2 regions of the Bacillus basilensis genome follow, and region 2 is predicted to be linked to the other one. Evidence: predicted binding sites of a transcription regulator. Region 2 holds the regulator's gene; the other holds the start of a gene.
What was found. The regulator Rex, encoded in region 2, represses fermentation and respiration genes when NADH is low (regulators of the CRP and FNR family bind a similar motif). The targets are predictions, from matches to a motif close to TTGTGAAATATTTCACAA.

Region 1: the regulator Rex is predicted to act here: its motif matches at 5,311-5,328, upstream of ACQVV1_RS15535 (DoxX family membrane protein).

Annotation. Positions count from the first base shown of each region.
Region 1 covers NZ_JBNTQO010000006.1:274,554-283,161, forward strand. Annotated here, with positions in the region: SAM riboswitch class I at 1-80, shown strand, start outside; gene ACQVV1_RS15510 (MetQ/NlpA family ABC transporter substrate-binding protein) at 165-977, shown strand; gene ACQVV1_RS15515 (methionine ABC transporter ATP-binding protein) at 990-2,030, shown strand; gene ACQVV1_RS15520 (methionine ABC transporter permease) at 2,005-2,673, shown strand; gene ACQVV1_RS15525 (SDR family oxidoreductase) at 2,711-3,487, opposite strand; gene ACQVV1_RS15530 (DUF5068 domain-containing protein) at 3,928-5,214, shown strand; gene ACQVV1_RS15535 (DoxX family membrane protein) at 5,373-5,879, shown strand; gene ACQVV1_RS15540 (S9 family peptidase) at 6,055-8,010, opposite strand.
Region 2 covers NZ_JBNTQO010000035.1:3,379-11,986, reverse strand. Annotated here, with positions in the region: gene ACQVV1_RS29170 (ABC-F family ATP-binding cassette domain-containing protein) at 1-1,570, opposite strand, end outside; gene ACQVV1_RS29165 (redox-sensing transcriptional repressor Rex) at 1,758-2,387, shown strand; gene ACQVV1_RS29160 (YdiK family protein) at 2,417-2,608, opposite strand; gene ACQVV1_RS29155 (CPBP family intramembrane glutamic endopeptidase) at 2,605-3,354, opposite strand; gene groES (co-chaperone GroES) at 3,756-4,040, shown strand; gene groL (chaperonin GroEL) at 4,079-5,713, shown strand; purine riboswitch at 5,854-5,955, shown strand; gene guaA (glutamine-hydrolyzing GMP synthase) at 6,120-7,658, shown strand; purine riboswitch at 7,812-7,913, shown strand; gene ACQVV1_RS29135 (NCS2 family permease) at 8,041-8,608, shown strand, end outside.

The DNA.
Region 1 (8,608 bases), on a different contig from region 2:
ATGCCCGGCAACCGAGCTTATGACGTATAAGCTAAGGTGCTAATTCCTGCAAAACGAGTTTTCGTTTTGGAAGATAAGAGAGGAACCTATTTTGTCTATTCGGCACCTCTCTTATTTTGAGAGGTGCTTTTTATTTTGAAACGTATATTAAGGGGGAATTATAGATGAAAAAGGTATTATTGAGCATTGTAAGTGGAGCGGTACTATTATTAGGCGCATGTAGCGGGGGTTCAGATAAAGAGGTAAAAGCGTTAGATGAGAAAAAGATTACTGTCGGCGTAACAGGTGGACCGCATGAACAAATTTTTGAAAAGGTAAAAGAAGTGGCAGTGAAAGACGGACTCGAAATCGATATAAAAGTATTTAATGATTATGTAGCACCAAACGTATCTTTAGATGAAAAAAGTCTCGATGTAAATAGCTATCAAACGAAATCATATTTAGACGTATTTAAATCTGAACGCAATATGAAATTAACTGAAGTATTTTCAACTGTAACATTCCCTATGGGCGTATATTCTAAAGATATAAAAGATGTAAAAGACTTAAAAGAGGGCGATGCAATTGCTGTACCAAATGACCCAACGAATGAACTTCGCGCTTTAAAGCTATTTGAAAAAGCAGGGGTTTTAAAAGTGGATCCAAAAGCTACAGAAAAAGCGACTGCAAAAGATGTAATTGAAAATCCAAAAAAATTAAAAATCGTTGAATTAGAGGCATCTCAATTGCCAACACAACTAAGTGAAGTGAAAGCAGCTGCAATTAATACAAACTTTGCATTAGGTGCAAAATTAAGCCCTGCGAAAGATTCTATTTTCCGTGAAGGAAAAGATTCACCATATGTGAACTGGGTCGTTGTTCGTACTGAAAATAAAGATGATGCTGTTGTAAATAAATTAAAGAAGGCTTATCAATCTAAAGAAGTAAAAGAATTTATCGAGAAAAAATTTGATGGTTCTGTTTTACCGTCTTGGTAGGAGCTGAGGATAATGATTGAATTGAAAAATGTATCCAAAGTATTTACAACAAAAAAAGGGAATGTGGAAGCTCTTAAACCTACTTCCCTTCAAGTAAAAAAAGGTGAGGTATTTGGAATCATTGGATATAGCGGCGCTGGTAAAAGCACATTAATTCGCTGTGTAAATTTATTAGAAAAACCAACGACAGGAAACATCATTGTAAACGAGCAAGATTTAACAACACTGTCGACAAAAAAACTAGCAAAAGCGCGACAAAAAATCGGAATGATTTTTCAAGGGTTCAATTTACTTAAAACCGTTACCGTCTATGAAAATATCGCACTACCTTTACGCCTTGCTGGCATTCCGAAAGTAGAAATTGAAAAAAGGGTGGAAAAGTATTTACGTATTGTCGATCTTTTCAATCGAAAAGACGCCTATCCAAGTGAGCTTTCTGGTGGTCAGAAACAACGTGTGGCCATCGCTCGTGCACTATCACATGAACCGGAAGTGTTATTAAGTGATGAAGCGACAAGTGCTTTAGATCCAGAAACAACTGATTCTATTCTTGATTTGTTATTAAAAATCAACGAAGAAATCGGAATTACGATTTTACTCATTACACATGAAATGAACGTTATCCAGCGTATATGCGACCAGGTTGCTGTTATGGAACAAGGGGCTGTAGTCGAAAGCGGGACTGTGAAGGATATTTTCACAAACCCACAACATGTAACAACAAAGAAATTTGTAAATAGTGCCTTTGCAGCGAAAATTCCAGAAGAGGTACAAAAAGAGCTACAAAGTACCGGGGAAATCGTAAGCCTTTCATTTATTGGCACTACTTCAGGGGAACCTGCTTTAGCTGTTGCCACAAAACGTTTCCAAGTATATCCGAATATTTTATCCGGTAATATTACGCAATTAAAAAACGAGGCATACGGGAAACTTGTCGTTCATATGCAAGGTGAACAAAATGAAATTCACCGTGCTTTATCGTTTTTACAAGAGCAAGGAATCATCGTAGAAGGAGGTAGAACAGACTATGGGAAACAAGTCCTTTTTGGATGAATGGGGTAAAGTCATATGGGAATCAACCATTCAAACATTTCAAATGACATCTATTTCGCTGTTAATTTCTATCCTTATTGCGTTACCACTTGGCGTCACACTTGTTTTAACAAGACCTGGTGGACAGCGCGAAAATAAAATCATCTATCCTATTCTAAATACAATTATTAATATCATTCGTTCTCTTCCATTTATCATTCTATTATTCTTTATTTTACCTTTTACAAAGTTTCTAATGGGGACCTCTATTGGTGTGCAAGGTGTGATTGTACCACTTGTCGTATTTACAGCTCCTTATATTGCACGTTTAATGGAAACGGCTTTATTAGAAGTAGACCGTGGTGTGATTGAAGCATATCAAGCAATGGGAGTCTCTACTATAAAAATCATTTGGCACGTCATGGTGAAAGAAGCGCGTCCCTCCCTTGTACTTGGATTAACAATTGCAACGATCGGCTTAATTGGCGCAACAGCAATGGCTGGTCTTGTAGGTGCTGGCGGGCTAGGGGACTTAGCATATCGCTTCGGACATTTACGCTATGAACCTGAAGTAATGTATGCAACCGTGTTTATTTTAATTATCCTCGTTCAAGGATTACAGTCTTTAGGAAATGGTGTCGCACGAAGATTGAAGAAAGATTAAAAAAGAAGGTATCTCACCAAAATGAGATACCTTCTTTTTATCTTTTGAATCCACCTTCTGAATGAATAACTTGCCCCGTAATCCATTCTGCTTCTTCACTTACTAAAAACTTAATGAGCCTTGCTGCATCCTTTGGCTCACCAATTCTGCCAAAAGGAAACATTGGTTTTAATCCTTGCTTTATCTCTTCATTCATCCATCCTGTGTTAGTTGGCCCTGGATTAATTGCATTCACTGTTATTCCTAAATGAGCCACTTCCGCCGATAACGTACTAGTAAGAGCATCAATAGCTCCCTTCGTTGTTGCATACGCCAGTTCTCCTGCCATAGGCCCTTGAAATTGCCCCGAAGTCATATTCACAATTCTACCACCAGATTTCTTATCAAATCCTCGGGCAAATTGACTACTTAACAATGTTGTAGCACGAACATTTACCATGTAATGCTTATCCAAATCTTCAGCAGTCAAATTAGAGAAATCATTATTCGTAGAATACGCTGCATTATTAATTAATATATGAGGGTACCCTAGTTGTTCAGTAACTTTATTTATAAGCTCTTTCGGTGCATCATTCTGAGTTAAATCTAACTCCATACTCGATACTTTCACACCGTTTTTTAGCAACTCTTCTTTTAATTGTATTTGTTCACTTTGATCAACGCCCCAAGGCATCTCTTTATCGTAAGCTGTCCAATATGTAAAAAATATATCGTATCCCGCTTCAGCTAATTCTTTACAAATCGCTGCGCCTATACCATCTAAACGACTTACACCTGTAACAACCACTACTTTATTTTTTAATTGATTCATCATATACTCCTCCAATTTTAAAGGATGCATATTTTATATAAGAGATATAAATTTCCCCACATACGTATCTATCCTTACAAAAGGGATGTACAAGCCAAATATGCAGTCCTTGCATGATTTATAGATAGCTAAATAAACCCTCACTTATGAGAGAAAAATTTATCTATCTAATTTCTAATCATTACAAATTCATCCATATATTGAGTCCTTGTCTCCTTTCCATATATCTCTATTTCTATCATACCAATATGATGTAATACTTCAAATGATAAAAAAATAAAAGTCACTATTTCATGCCAAATTCCTATCAATTTTACTATATTATAATATTTAAATAATGGAAATAATCAGAAAAAAATGCTGGTAAATATTGACTAGCCTTCTTATAATAAAACGTGGGGCTAATGTGAGAATTTAGTTTTAAACAAATAGGGGGAAGAAACATGTCAAAAAAATTACTTTCTTTATTTTCTGTAGTAATCGTAGCAGCTTTTGTAATAACTGGCTGTGGTCAAAGCGATACGACAAATAAAGAACAAAAAGAAAACAAAACAGAAAAAACGGATACAACGAAAGAAAATAAACCTGAAGAAAAAAAATCCGAAGACAAGAAAACTGAAGATAAAAAGACGGAAAATATCGCTACTAGCTCCAGCGATTATTCTAAACTGATTTCCTACATGGAAAAAGAAACAGGCGGGAAAACAAAAGTTCTTTTTGAAAATAAGGAACCACAAGTCTATAAAGCTGAAGATGTTTCAGTATCAATGAATAGTTATACATTAGTTGAATTAAATGGATTACATACGGACTTTAACATTCCATTTAACCGTCAAACAGAGGGCGGAGTTATTCTTGTGAACTATAGCGTAAAAAATAGTTCAGCTAAAGATATCTATTATATGCCAGCATTGGACATATCGTTTACTGGTGCACAGAAAGTATATAGTAACTATAGAGATTTAATTCCAAAAGAAGATCAACTGCCAACTAAGCTTGCTCCAACGAATGATTACTTAGTAAAAGCAGGAGAAACTATTTCTGGTTATATCGCTTATCCATTCGGAAAAGATGATTTAGAAAAAATTTCTAGTCTCTCAACAGTCTCAGTCAATGTCCCGACCGCACAAGCTAATAAAGGGAAATTTGATGCCCCAATCGGAAGCCCTGGAAACTTTTCATTAAGTTTAAACAAACAAGGCTCTGAAAAAGTTGCAGCAGATAAAACTTTCTACCAAGATAAAGCTACAGCTAATAACATGGGCGATAAAAAAATGTTAAAAGAGAAATCAAGTATTAATAACAGCCAAGAATTAGGCGCTGTTAATGTTACATTAGATGGATACCAATTTACTCAATTCACACCAAATTCAGTTGAAGCTCCGCGCTTTGCAAATTTCAAAAATGGTATTGTTCTATTAACAGTACAATTCAAACTTGATAACAAAGATACACAAGACGTTTCACTATCTCCTATAAGCTCTACATTAAGAGTGAATGATGGTACACAATATACAATTAACGAAGGTATGCTACTAAATTACGACTATAACGCTTCAGTCAAAACGGGAACATCTGGAGAGTTACTGCAAGTATTTATTTTAGATCAAGAGCAGTATGAAAAGATTTGGAAAGACAAAAGCTTTGAGATTGAGTTAGGACCTATGAGAAATAAAGAAGCTAAAGATATTTCACAAGGTAAAAAAGCGAAATTTACATTACCTAAATAAATTACTAAATATATAATAGAAAAGGCATATAACATATGATTGTTATATGCCTTCTTTATTTTTATAAAAACACTATTTTTGTTCACATTATATCCATTGTGAATCTTCTCACAATGGATATATAATAAACTTGTAAATACAATATTGGAGGGATTTCAATGGTTATCAATTTTTTAAGAACTGATAAACGTGCTGCTTTCATATTATTATTTTTACGGCTTTACATAGGATATGCATGGCTTGCTGCTGGGATAGGTAAAGTTTTCGGACAATCCTTTGACGCAAGTGGTTTTCTAAAGGGCGCTATCGCTCAGGCGTCAGGTGATCACCCTGCTGTGCAAGGTTGGTGGGCAGATTTCCTTCAACACTTTGTTCTTCCAAATGCAGACCTATTTAGCTTTTTAGTTCAATGGGGCGAAATTTTAGTAGGTCTAGGTTTGATTTTAGGCGGATTAACAAAAACAGCTGCATTTTTCGGAATCATAATGAACCTTTCATTTTTATTAAGCGGAACTGTTAGTGTAAATCCAAACCTGCTTATTTTAACTATGTTCATTTTAGTTGCAGGACAGAATGCTGGACGTATTGGATTAGATGGCTATGTTTTCCCTAAACTTTTCCGTAAAAACAACCATGAAACATATAAATTAAGTAAAACTGCGTAGTAACAGTTTAATTTTAAAATATAAATAAGAAAAAGAGCCTGATTATAGGCTCTTTCTTATTTACTCCAAATCTTATAATCATTTAAATCTTCTCAGTAATGATTTAAACGCAGTTTACAACAAGCTAACTCGGTTGCACAGCAAAAACACCTGTGCCGATATCCATTATATAGTACTAAAAATCTTTCATACTTTCTCCAAGAATATAGTGTGAAAACCACATCAAATTCTGCTTCATAATGGCCACATAAATTCCTGGCTGATCCGAGCTATATGCCATTCCTTTAAATATAATTAATTCTGTATCAACTTCCATATCTCTTAATCCTTCATATAGCTCATATGCATTTGTAATTGGAATTCTTACATCCTTTTCCCCATGTTGAATTAAGGTAGGCGTACAGGCTGATTTAATATATGTCATTGGTGATGTTTTCTTATATATATCTAGATCATTCCATGGAGTATCTCCTAGATACATTCTAATAAAGTAAGGGATATCTGTATGTACATAATGGGTACTCCAATTAGTAATTCCACCCCCCACCGAAATAGCTTTAAATCTACTACTAAATGTAGAACAGAAAGCCGATATATATCCCCCATTACTCCATCCCATAACTCCTACTCTATCTTTATCTACAATCCCTTTTCCAACTAGTTTATCCACTCCAGATACAACATCATCATAGTCAGCAATTCCCTGTTTTCTATAGTTTGCTTTTAAGAATTCATTACCATAACCAGAACTTCCCCTGTAGTTTGGTTCTAAAACGATAAAGCCTTTTTCAACAAACTGTTCAATCGGATATTTCTCATTAAAACAGTCTGAAAATATCGGAAAGGATGCCCAAGCCGGACCACCATGAATTACTACTAATAAGGGATATTTTTTATTTGCGTCAAACTCTACAGGAGTTGATAAAACACCCTCTATTTCCAGGTCATCACTACTTTGCCATGAGATGATTTCCCTGTTACTTTTAAGCCTTCCTTCGAAAAAGCTATTTTCATTGGTTATTTTTTTATCATCCAAATAGATTTCAAAATTTTCATTTGTTATAGCCTTATTATAGGTTATATGATTTCCATCCCTTGTTATGGAAGCATCCATTATAAAGCCATCTACTCTTTCGCTTAACATTTCCACAGTACCCTCCTCACATAGCAATCCAATGAGGTAATTCGTTTTATCCTGCCATCTAATTAAAATTCCTTTAGCTGTCCACTGTAATGGCATAACCGTACTATCAAAATCTGTTAAAGGCTGAATTATCTTTCCACTATTCATATCATATATCTCTAATGTACTCTCTTGTATATGGTTTTTATAGTAATCCTTCTCTCTTATGCTTGCTGAGTAACATATTTTGCTGCCCTCAGGAGAAAAGTAAACACTCCCTCCCAACAACTTATCTATATTCATCTTTTGTAGTTCCCTAGATTCAATATCTAATATGTATAGATCACCATTCATATAATCGTTTAGGCTTGGTGTAGCCATACATACAACCTTTTTCCCATCATTTGAAATATCAAAGTTATGTATATAAAAATCCTTACCGTCCGTTAATTGATAAACACCGCTAACCTTCCGTTCCTGTTTATCATTTTGTTTCACTTTTTCTATTTCAATGTAGTATAAACAATTATTTTGATGTTCCTTACCTACATGATAGAAATCTCCATATAGTTCCTTACGTTTCTTTATCTTCTCACATTCTTTTGAATGTGCAATATAATAAAAACCTTTACCAGTAGGATCCCATTTGAATGTGCTGATTCCTTCTTCCTCATCAGTAATTTGTATCCCAGCATAACCATCTAGTGACTTAAGAAAGATCTGATTTTTAATATCCCCGTCACCACCTGGGCTAAGGTAGGCAATAGTCTTAGAATCTGGGGACCATAATGGATGTGTACTATCTATATCTCCAGTTGTTAGTGGATAACTCTGCCCTTTACCTGTTTCATATATCCATACATGATTTCTATATGTATTGTCTTTCCAGTTAGCTGTCTTCTTAACAAACGCTACGTTTTTGCCATCATCACTTATCTTTGTACTTGATAAGGCCGGTACTGAAATAATCTCTTCTATACTTAAATATGTTTTTTCACTCACTTTCATCAATATGCCCCCTTGTAATGTCCATAAATCTCTCGTCTCTTTTTGTCATAATAAAGGAAATTGTTCACGGATACTTAAAATAGTAACGGAAAATTCAGATAAATAAAAGTGAATCCGATAAAGTAAAATTTTAATCTATAGGGTTCTATCCAATTACTAATTTTAGATATTCTTTTTCAACACAAAAATACCCCATTAGATAAAATATCTAATGGGGTACAAATTCATAAATTTATTTTTAAACTACAACTATATGTTGATTTTGAATAAAGTTTGATAAAAAGTATGCTGCAAACGTTGATTTTATAATAGAAGAATTACTTACATTTTGAAAAAAGATTGATTAAAAATAGATTCTTGTGAATTAGTGTACAATTTTTATAAAAAAGTTTGATTAAAGCTCATTGGGAATCCTTTAATCAAAACATCGCAATTTTATTTCAAATCTGCATTAATGCGCACGAGTGGAAGTATTCAAGAGATTATGGAAATGCCAATGTAAAAAAAGGATATTTTTTGCTTTTTATTTATTATTTTTTCCTATCACTATATCGCTTATGTATTCATAATTATTTTTATTTACTTTCGAGATAATTAT
Region 2 (8,608 bases):
CCTGTGCACCTTCTGTTGATAACTCAACAACGGTTGTCGTTACACGATTAATAAAGTAGCGGTCATGTGAGACAAATAAAAGAGTACCTGGATAATCAATTAAAGCATTCTCCAAAATCTCTTTACTATTTAAATCAAGATGGTTCGTAGGTTCATCGAGAATTAATAAATTTGATTTTTGCATCATAAGTTTTGCAAGAGCTAACCGAGCTTTTTGTCCACCACTCAGAGAAGATACTGGTTTTAGTACATCATCCCCTGTGAATAAGAAGTTACCTAGTATCGTGCGAATTTCCTTTTCAGGTTGCAGAGGATATTCATCCCATAATTCATTTAATACGCGCTTAGAAGATGTTAAGTTAGCTTGTTCCTGATCATAATAGCCAACAGATACATTGGATCCGAAAGAAACATCACCATTTAATAGGGGTAACTTATTCACAAGTGATTTTAATAATGTGGATTTTCCAATTCCGTTTGGACCAACTAAAGCAACACTATCCCCGCGAGTTAAGCGCATTGTTACATGTTCAATAATCGGATCCTCATCATATCCGATGGTTGCATCCTTTACTTGTAAAACGTCATTTCCACTTTGTTTTTCAATATCGAAGTGGAAGGAAGCTGACTTAGAATCACCTAATGGTCTTGTTAATAATTCCATTCGGTCTAATTGTTTACGACGGCTTTGCGCACGTTTTGTCGTAGATGCACGAGCTATATTTTTTTGAACGAAGTCTTCCAGCTTAGCGATTTCATCTTGTTGTTTTTCATAACGTTTCATTTCCTGCTCGTATAGTGCTGATTTTAAGTCTAAATATTTACTGTAGTTACCAACAAATCGTCTACTTTCTTTATTCGAAATTTCATATACTTGTGTAACGAGTTTATCTAAGAAATAACGGTCATGGGAAACGATTAGTATTGCGCCAGGATAACCTTGTAAATATTGTTCAAGCCATGTTAATGTTTCGATGTCTAAATGGTTTGTAGGCTCGTCCAAAATAAGTAGGTCTGGTTTCGTTAATAATAATTTACCGAGAGCTAATCGTGTTTTTTGTCCACCGCTTAATGTGGAAATCGTCGTCTGGTGCGTTTCAACTGGGAAGCCAAGACCACTTAAAATCGAACGGATATCTGCTTCATATTGGTAGCCACCTTGGTCTTTATAATCTAATTGCAATTGGTCATAATCAGCTAATAATCTTTCATATGTAGCCTCGTTTGAAAAGTTTTCTTCTTTTCCCATCTCTTGCTCTAGCCTTCGAAGCTTTGTCTCCATTTGTTGCAAGTGTGTAAAGACGGTTAACATTTCATCCCAAATTGTTAAAGACGTTTCTAACCCGGTATTTTGGGCTAAATATCCGATTGAGACATCTTTCGGTTTTATAATTTCGCCACCATCATGAGATAGCTCACCAGCTATTATTTTTAATAATGTAGATTTTCCGGCTCCATTTCGTCCGACTAATGCGATACGATCCTTCGTTTGAACTTCCAATTTTATGTTTGCAAGAATCGTTTCTGCACCGTATAATTTCGAAAGCGCGTTTACTTGTAATAAAATCAATGTTTTCACCTCAAATAATTTCTTAACTTTGCCATGTTTATATTTCTCAATCATACTAAAAATAGTGTATAGTTTAAAATACAGAGAGAATACTTCTTCTTTCTATTATACAAGGAATTTAATAAGTGCTAAACTTCTGTATTTGATTAAAGCATATGAATAAAGATAGGGAGAGAGGAGAGGTTATATGGAGCAGCAGAAAATTCCACAAGCCACTGCTAAGAGATTGCCTCTATACTATCGATTTATCCAAAACTTATCTCTGTCTGGTAAGCAACGTGTTTCATCAGCCGAATTAAGTGAAGCGGTAAAGGTTGATTCCGCAACAATTCGAAGAGATTTCTCATACTTTGGAGCGTTAGGGAAAAAAGGATATGGATATAACGTAAATTATTTATTATCATTTTTCCGTGAAACACTCGACCAAGATGATATAACACGTGTAGCGCTTATTGGAGTAGGTAATTTAGGGACCGCTTTCTTACATTATAATTTCACGAAAAACAATAATACAAAAATTGAAATGGCGTTTGATGTTAGTGAAGAGAAAGTTGGAACAGAAATCGGAGGCATTCCTGTATATCACTTAGATGAATTAGAAGAACGTTTATCAACTGATATACAAGTGGCAATATTAACAGTACCCGCTACAGTAGCGCAATCTGTAGCCGATAGATTGGCAGAAACAAATGTGCATGGTATTTTGAATTTCACACCAGCACGCTTAAATGTGTCAGACAATATAAGAATTCATCATATTGATTTAGCAGTGGAGTTACAAACACTTGTTTACTTTTTGAAAAATTATCCACAATAAAACGCAGAGGAAGCGACCTCTGCGTTTTATTATTGTTTTTTCTTTGTGAATTTAACTAAGATAAGGCGAAGTGCCAAATTAAAATCAATCGTTGCCATAACTGCAAATAGTATTGTCCACATATTCCAGATTGTATCTGTTACGTTCGTAATGGCGAAGCGTGTAAAGATACATCCTAGAAGGAAGTACAATGCAGCCATGAACAATGGTGAGTTTCTCATACTAAAAATCCTCCGATAAAGCCTTGCATTTTTTCAGCTTCTTTAATCATTTCTTGAATTTGTTCGTTACTTACTAAAACTTGAGCAACTGCAACTAATGTATTCATTGCAACATGAGCGGCAATTGGAACGATAATACGTTTCGTTTTTACATATAAGAAGGCGAATACGAGCCCCATAGCGGTGTATACCAATAAGTGAGTAAAATCAAAATGAATCGCCGCAAATACAAGGGAACTAATGATAGCGGCAATAAAGAAGTTAAACTTCTTATAAAGTGTACCAAATAAAATTTTTCTAAATACGATTTCTTCTAAAATAGGTCCGATTATAGAAATAACGATAAGGAACCAAGGTGTCGTTCTTGCGATATCCATAAGTCTCGCTGTATTTTCAGATCCAGGTTTAATACCTAATACATACATTTCGATCATGCCAGCAATACTTTGCGAGAAAAATGCTAAGAAGAACCCGATAAAAATCCAACCAATCGTAGCTGGAACAGTAGAACGCATCTTATCTAAATGTCTGTCGCAAATATCTGTTCTAAGTAACCAAAGTACGATACATAATGCAATAAAGAAGCTAATGATCGCCCAGTGACCAGTTATGAGTTGAAATTTCTCTTCCCTAGTAAATCCCCTGTTATCATAAAGTCCAGTTTTCAGAAGAAGTGGTAATCCAGCAATTGATGATAACTGCATTAAAATGTATGTAACGATAACCCACCAATATTGTTTTTTCAAATGGTTTAACCATCCTTTCTAACTCTAGTGTATGAGATAAGGTAGGATAACATGTAAATATGCTACCTACGATATAAACCTTACTTAAATTATGTTTTTTTTGTAAATCCTTATTTGAAATTATAATAGAAGACAGGAGAAAGTTGTGTGTGTAGCGAAAACAACTTAGGGTGTCCTTTCATATTGTAACATACGAGTAGTGGAAACAACGATTCATATAGTAAAGGTAGAAGAAGAGGAACTCTATATAGAAAAGTTTATAGCGTAATTTGCGAAAAAATTATGATTTTTTTACTTGCAAAAGAAATTGAGATTATTTATTATTATAAGTGTGTTAGCACTCGGGTGACTTGAGTGCTAATAAATAAAATTTACATAACAAAATGAGGAGGTTATTGTTCATGCTAAAGCCATTAGGTGATCGCGTTGTAATTGAGCTTGTTCAAGCGGAAGAAAAAACAGCAAGTGGTATTGTATTACCAGACACAGCAAAAGAAAAACCACAAGAGGGTAAAGTTATTGCAGTAGGTACTGGTCGAGTGCTTGAAAATGGTGAGCGTGTTGCTTTAGAGGTAGCAGCAGGTGATCTTATCATCTTCTCAAAATATGCAGGTACTGAAGTGAAATATGAAGGTACAGACTACTTGATTTTACGTGAAAGTGACATTTTAGCAGTTATCGGTTAATTATATAAATCTTAAAAAATCCAAGGGGGTCAATTATTATGGCAAAAGATATTAAATTTAGTGAAGAAGCACGTCGTTCGATGCTTCGCGGTGTCGACACTCTTGCAAACGCAGTAAAAGTAACACTTGGACCAAAAGGTCGTAACGTTGTACTTGAGAAAAAATTTGGTTCACCACTTATTACAAATGATGGTGTAACAATCGCAAAAGAAATTGAATTAGAAGATGCATTCGAAAACATGGGTGCGAAATTAGTAGCAGAAGTTGCTAGCAAAACAAATGATGTAGCTGGTGACGGAACAACAACTGCAACTGTATTAGCACAAGCTATGATTCGTGAAGGTCTTAAAAACGTAACAGCTGGTGCGAACCCAATGGGTCTTCGTAAAGGTATCGAAAAAGCTGTAGTTGCTGCAGTAGAAGAATTAAAAACGATTTCTAAACCAATCGAAGGTAAATCTTCAATCGCACAAGTAGCTGCTATTTCTGCGGCTGACGAAGAAGTAGGTCAATTAATCGCTGAAGCAATGGAGCGCGTTGGTAACGACGGCGTTATTACTTTAGAAGAATCTAAAGGTTTCACAACAGAATTAGACGTAGTAGAAGGTATGCAATTTGATCGTGGATATGCATCTCCTTACATGATTACTGATTCTGACAAAATGGAAGCAGTTCTTGATAACCCATACATCTTAATCACTGATAAAAAGATTTCTAACATTCAAGAAATCTTACCAGTATTAGAGCAAGTGGTACAACAAGGTAAACCACTTCTTATCATTGCTGAAGATGTAGAAGGCGAAGCGTTAGCTACATTAGTAGTGAACAAACTTCGTGGTACATTCAATGTAGTAGCTGTTAAAGCTCCTGGATTTGGTGACCGTCGTAAAGCAATGCTAGAAGATATCGCAATCTTAACTGGTGGCGAAGTAATCACTGAAGAATTAGGTCGTGACTTAAAATCTGCTACAGTTGAATCTTTAGGACGCGCTGGTAAAGTTGTTGTAACGAAAGAAAACACAACTGTAGTTGAAGGTATTGGAAATTCACAACAAATCGAAGCTCGCATTGGTCAAATCCGTGCGCAATTAGAAGAAACAACTTCTGAATTCGATCGTGAAAAATTACAAGAGCGTCTTGCAAAACTTGCAGGTGGCGTAGCAGTAATTAAAGTAGGTGCAGCAACTGAAACTGAGTTAAAAGAGCGCAAACTTCGTATTGAAGATGCACTTAACTCAACTCGTGCAGCAGTAGAAGAAGGTATCGTTGCAGGTGGTGGTACTTCACTTATGAATGTATACACGAAAGTTGCTGCTATCGTAGCTGAAGGCGACGAAGCTACAGGTATCAACATCGTACTTCGCGCACTAGAAGAGCCAGTTCGTCAAATCGCAATCAACGCTGGTCTAGAAGGATCTGTAGTTGTAGAGCGTCTAAAAGGCGAAAAAGTAGGCGTTGGTTTCAACGCAGCTACTGGCGAGTGGGTTAACATGCTTGAAACTGGTATCGTAGATCCAGCTAAAGTAACTCGCTCTGCACTTCAAAACGCAGCATCTGTTGCAGCTATGTTCTTAACAACTGAAGCTGTAGTAGCTGACAAACCAGAACCAAATGCACCAGCAATGCCTGACATGGGCGGCATGGGCATGGGTGGTATGGGCGGAATGATGTAATTCCGTTTGTCCTAAAAAACATCCATTTCTATATAGAAATGGATGTTTTTTTATGTTTTTTAGAAAAGGAAATGAATTTCTGTAGAATTTTGTCGCTTTCTCTCTTGACCATATTGATACTTCATTGTTAGAATCTAGGAAGATAATATAAAACGATCCTTCATATATCCTCAAAGATAAGGTTTGAGAGTCTCTACCGGGTTACCGTAAACAACCTGACTATGAAGGCAGTGTGTCGTATATTTATAAAGAGCGGAGACTATCTTTCTTTATAAAGCCAGACCCCTGCCTTTTCTTTGTTATGAGACTAGAGGCGGAGGACTGGCTTTTTTTATTATATTAGTAATGCTTTTTGCCAAATTGGTGAAAATATTTATATACGAGAACTAACGTTGGGGTGATTATTTTGAAGAAGCAGCATGATACAATTATCGTTTTAGATTTTGGGAGTCAGTACAATCAGTTAATAGCACGTCGAATTCGTGAGTTCGGTGTATACAGTGAACTTCATCCACATACAATTACTGCAGAAGAAATTAAAGCAATGAATCCAAAAGGGATTATCTTCTCTGGTGGACCAAATAGTGTATACGGTGAAGGTGCATTACATTGTGATGAAAAAATCTTTGACCTAGGATTACCGATCTTCGGTATTTGTTACGGTATGCAGCTTATGACGCAACAATTCGGTGGTAAAGTAGAGCGTGCCAATCACCGTGAGTACGGAAAAGCTGTTCTTAAAGTAGAGAACGAATCAAAATTATATGCGAACCTTCCAGAAGAGCAAGTTGTATGGATGAGCCATGGCGACTTAGTAACTGGTTTACCTGAAGGATTCGTAGTAGATGCAACAAGTGAGTCTTGTCCAATTGCTGGTATGAGCAATGAAGCGAAAAACTTATACGGTGTACAATTCCACCCAGAAGTACGTCACTCTGAGCACGGTAACGATTTAATTAAAAACTTCGTATTCGGCGTATGTGGTTGTTCTGAAGGATGGAACATGGAGAACTTTATTGAAGTAGAATTAGAGAAAATCCGTGAAACTGTTGGAGACAAAAAAGTACTATGCGCACTTAGTGGCGGTGTAGACTCTTCTGTTGTAGCAGTATTAATTCATAAAGCGATCGGTGACCAATTAACATGTATTTTCGTTGATCATGGTTTACTTCGTAAAGGTGAAGCAGAAGGCGTTATGAAAACATTCAGCGAAGGCTTCCACATGAACGTTATTAAAGTGGATGCACAAGAACGCTTCATGAACAAGTTAAAAGGTGTAGAAGATCCAGAACAAAAACGTAAAATCATCGGTAACGAATTCATTTACGTATTTGATGATGAAGCGTCTAAATTACAAGGAATGGACTTCCTAGCGCAAGGTACACTTTACACAGATATCGTTGAGAGTGGTACAGCAACTGCACAAACAATTAAATCTCACCATAACGTTGGTGGACTTCCAGAAGACATGCAGTTCAAATTAATTGAGCCTTTAAACACATTATTTAAAGATGAAGTACGTGTATTAGGATCAGAACTAGGAATTCCTGATGAAATCGTATGGCGTCAACCATTCCCAGGTCCTGGTCTTGGTATTCGTGTATTAGGTGAAATCACAGAAGAGAAATTAGAAATCGTTCGTGAATCTGATGCGATTTTACGTGAAGAAATTATTAAAGCAGGATTAGACCGCGAAATCTGGCAATACTTCACTGCGCTTCCTGGTATGCGTAGCGTAGGTGTTATGGGTGACGAGCGTACTTACGATTACACAGTGGGTATCCGTGCAGTAACATCTATCGACGGTATGACAGCTGACTGGGCACGTATCCCTTGGGATGTATTAGAGAAAATCTCTGTACGTATCGTAAACGAAGTAAAACACGTTAACCGTATCGTGTATGATGTAACGAGTAAGCCACCAGCAACAATTGAGTGGGAATAGTATTATAAAAAAAGATCCATCTATTGCTCATGCATAGATGGATCTTTTTTTATTTTAAGTTAAATACGAACGAAAATATAAAAGTTTATAAAAATGTTCGTTTTAAATTGACAAAAATACTTTCAAGAGTTAATATGAGTATGTAATTCAAACGAAAAGTGAATATTATGCCGTCGTATAATATCGGGGATATGGCCCGAAAGTTTCTACCTAGCTACCGTAAATGGCTTGACTACGAGGCGTTTTTATAAAGGTGAGGGGAATCTTATCTTTATTCATAGAACGCTTCCATGTATATGCAATGGAAGCCTTTTTTATTTTTAATAGATAAAAGAGGGCTAGGGAATTGCGGCGAGTAATCATATAACGGGGGAAACGTAAGATGAAACGCTATTTTCAGTTTGATGAACTCGGCACAAATTATAAAACAGAGTTCATAGCAGGTTTAACGACATTTTTATCTATGGCTTACGTACTATTTGTCAATCCTGCTACGCTGTCACTTGGAAATGTTAAAGGATTACCGGCAGGTACAGGAATGGATCCGGGTGCAGTATTCGTTGCTACAGCATTAGCAGCAGCAATCGGTTCGTTAATTATGGGTATTTTCGCGAAGTATCCAATTGCTTTAGCGCCAGGTATGGGAATTAACGCGTTCTTTGCTTATACGGCAGTGTTAACGATGGGTATTCCGTGGCAGACAGCAATTGCTGGAACGTTAATGTCAGGTATTATCTTTATTATTCTTACTGCTTCAGGTATTCGTGAAAAAATTATTAATGCAATTCCATCAGAGTTAAAGTTTGCAGTAGCGGCAGGTATCGGATTATTCATTGCCTTCCTTGGATTCCAAAATGCCGGAATTATCGTGAAAAATGATGCTGTCCTTGTTGGGTTGGGGGATTTAACAAAGGGCACAACGTTACTAGCAATTTTCGGAGTTGTTACGA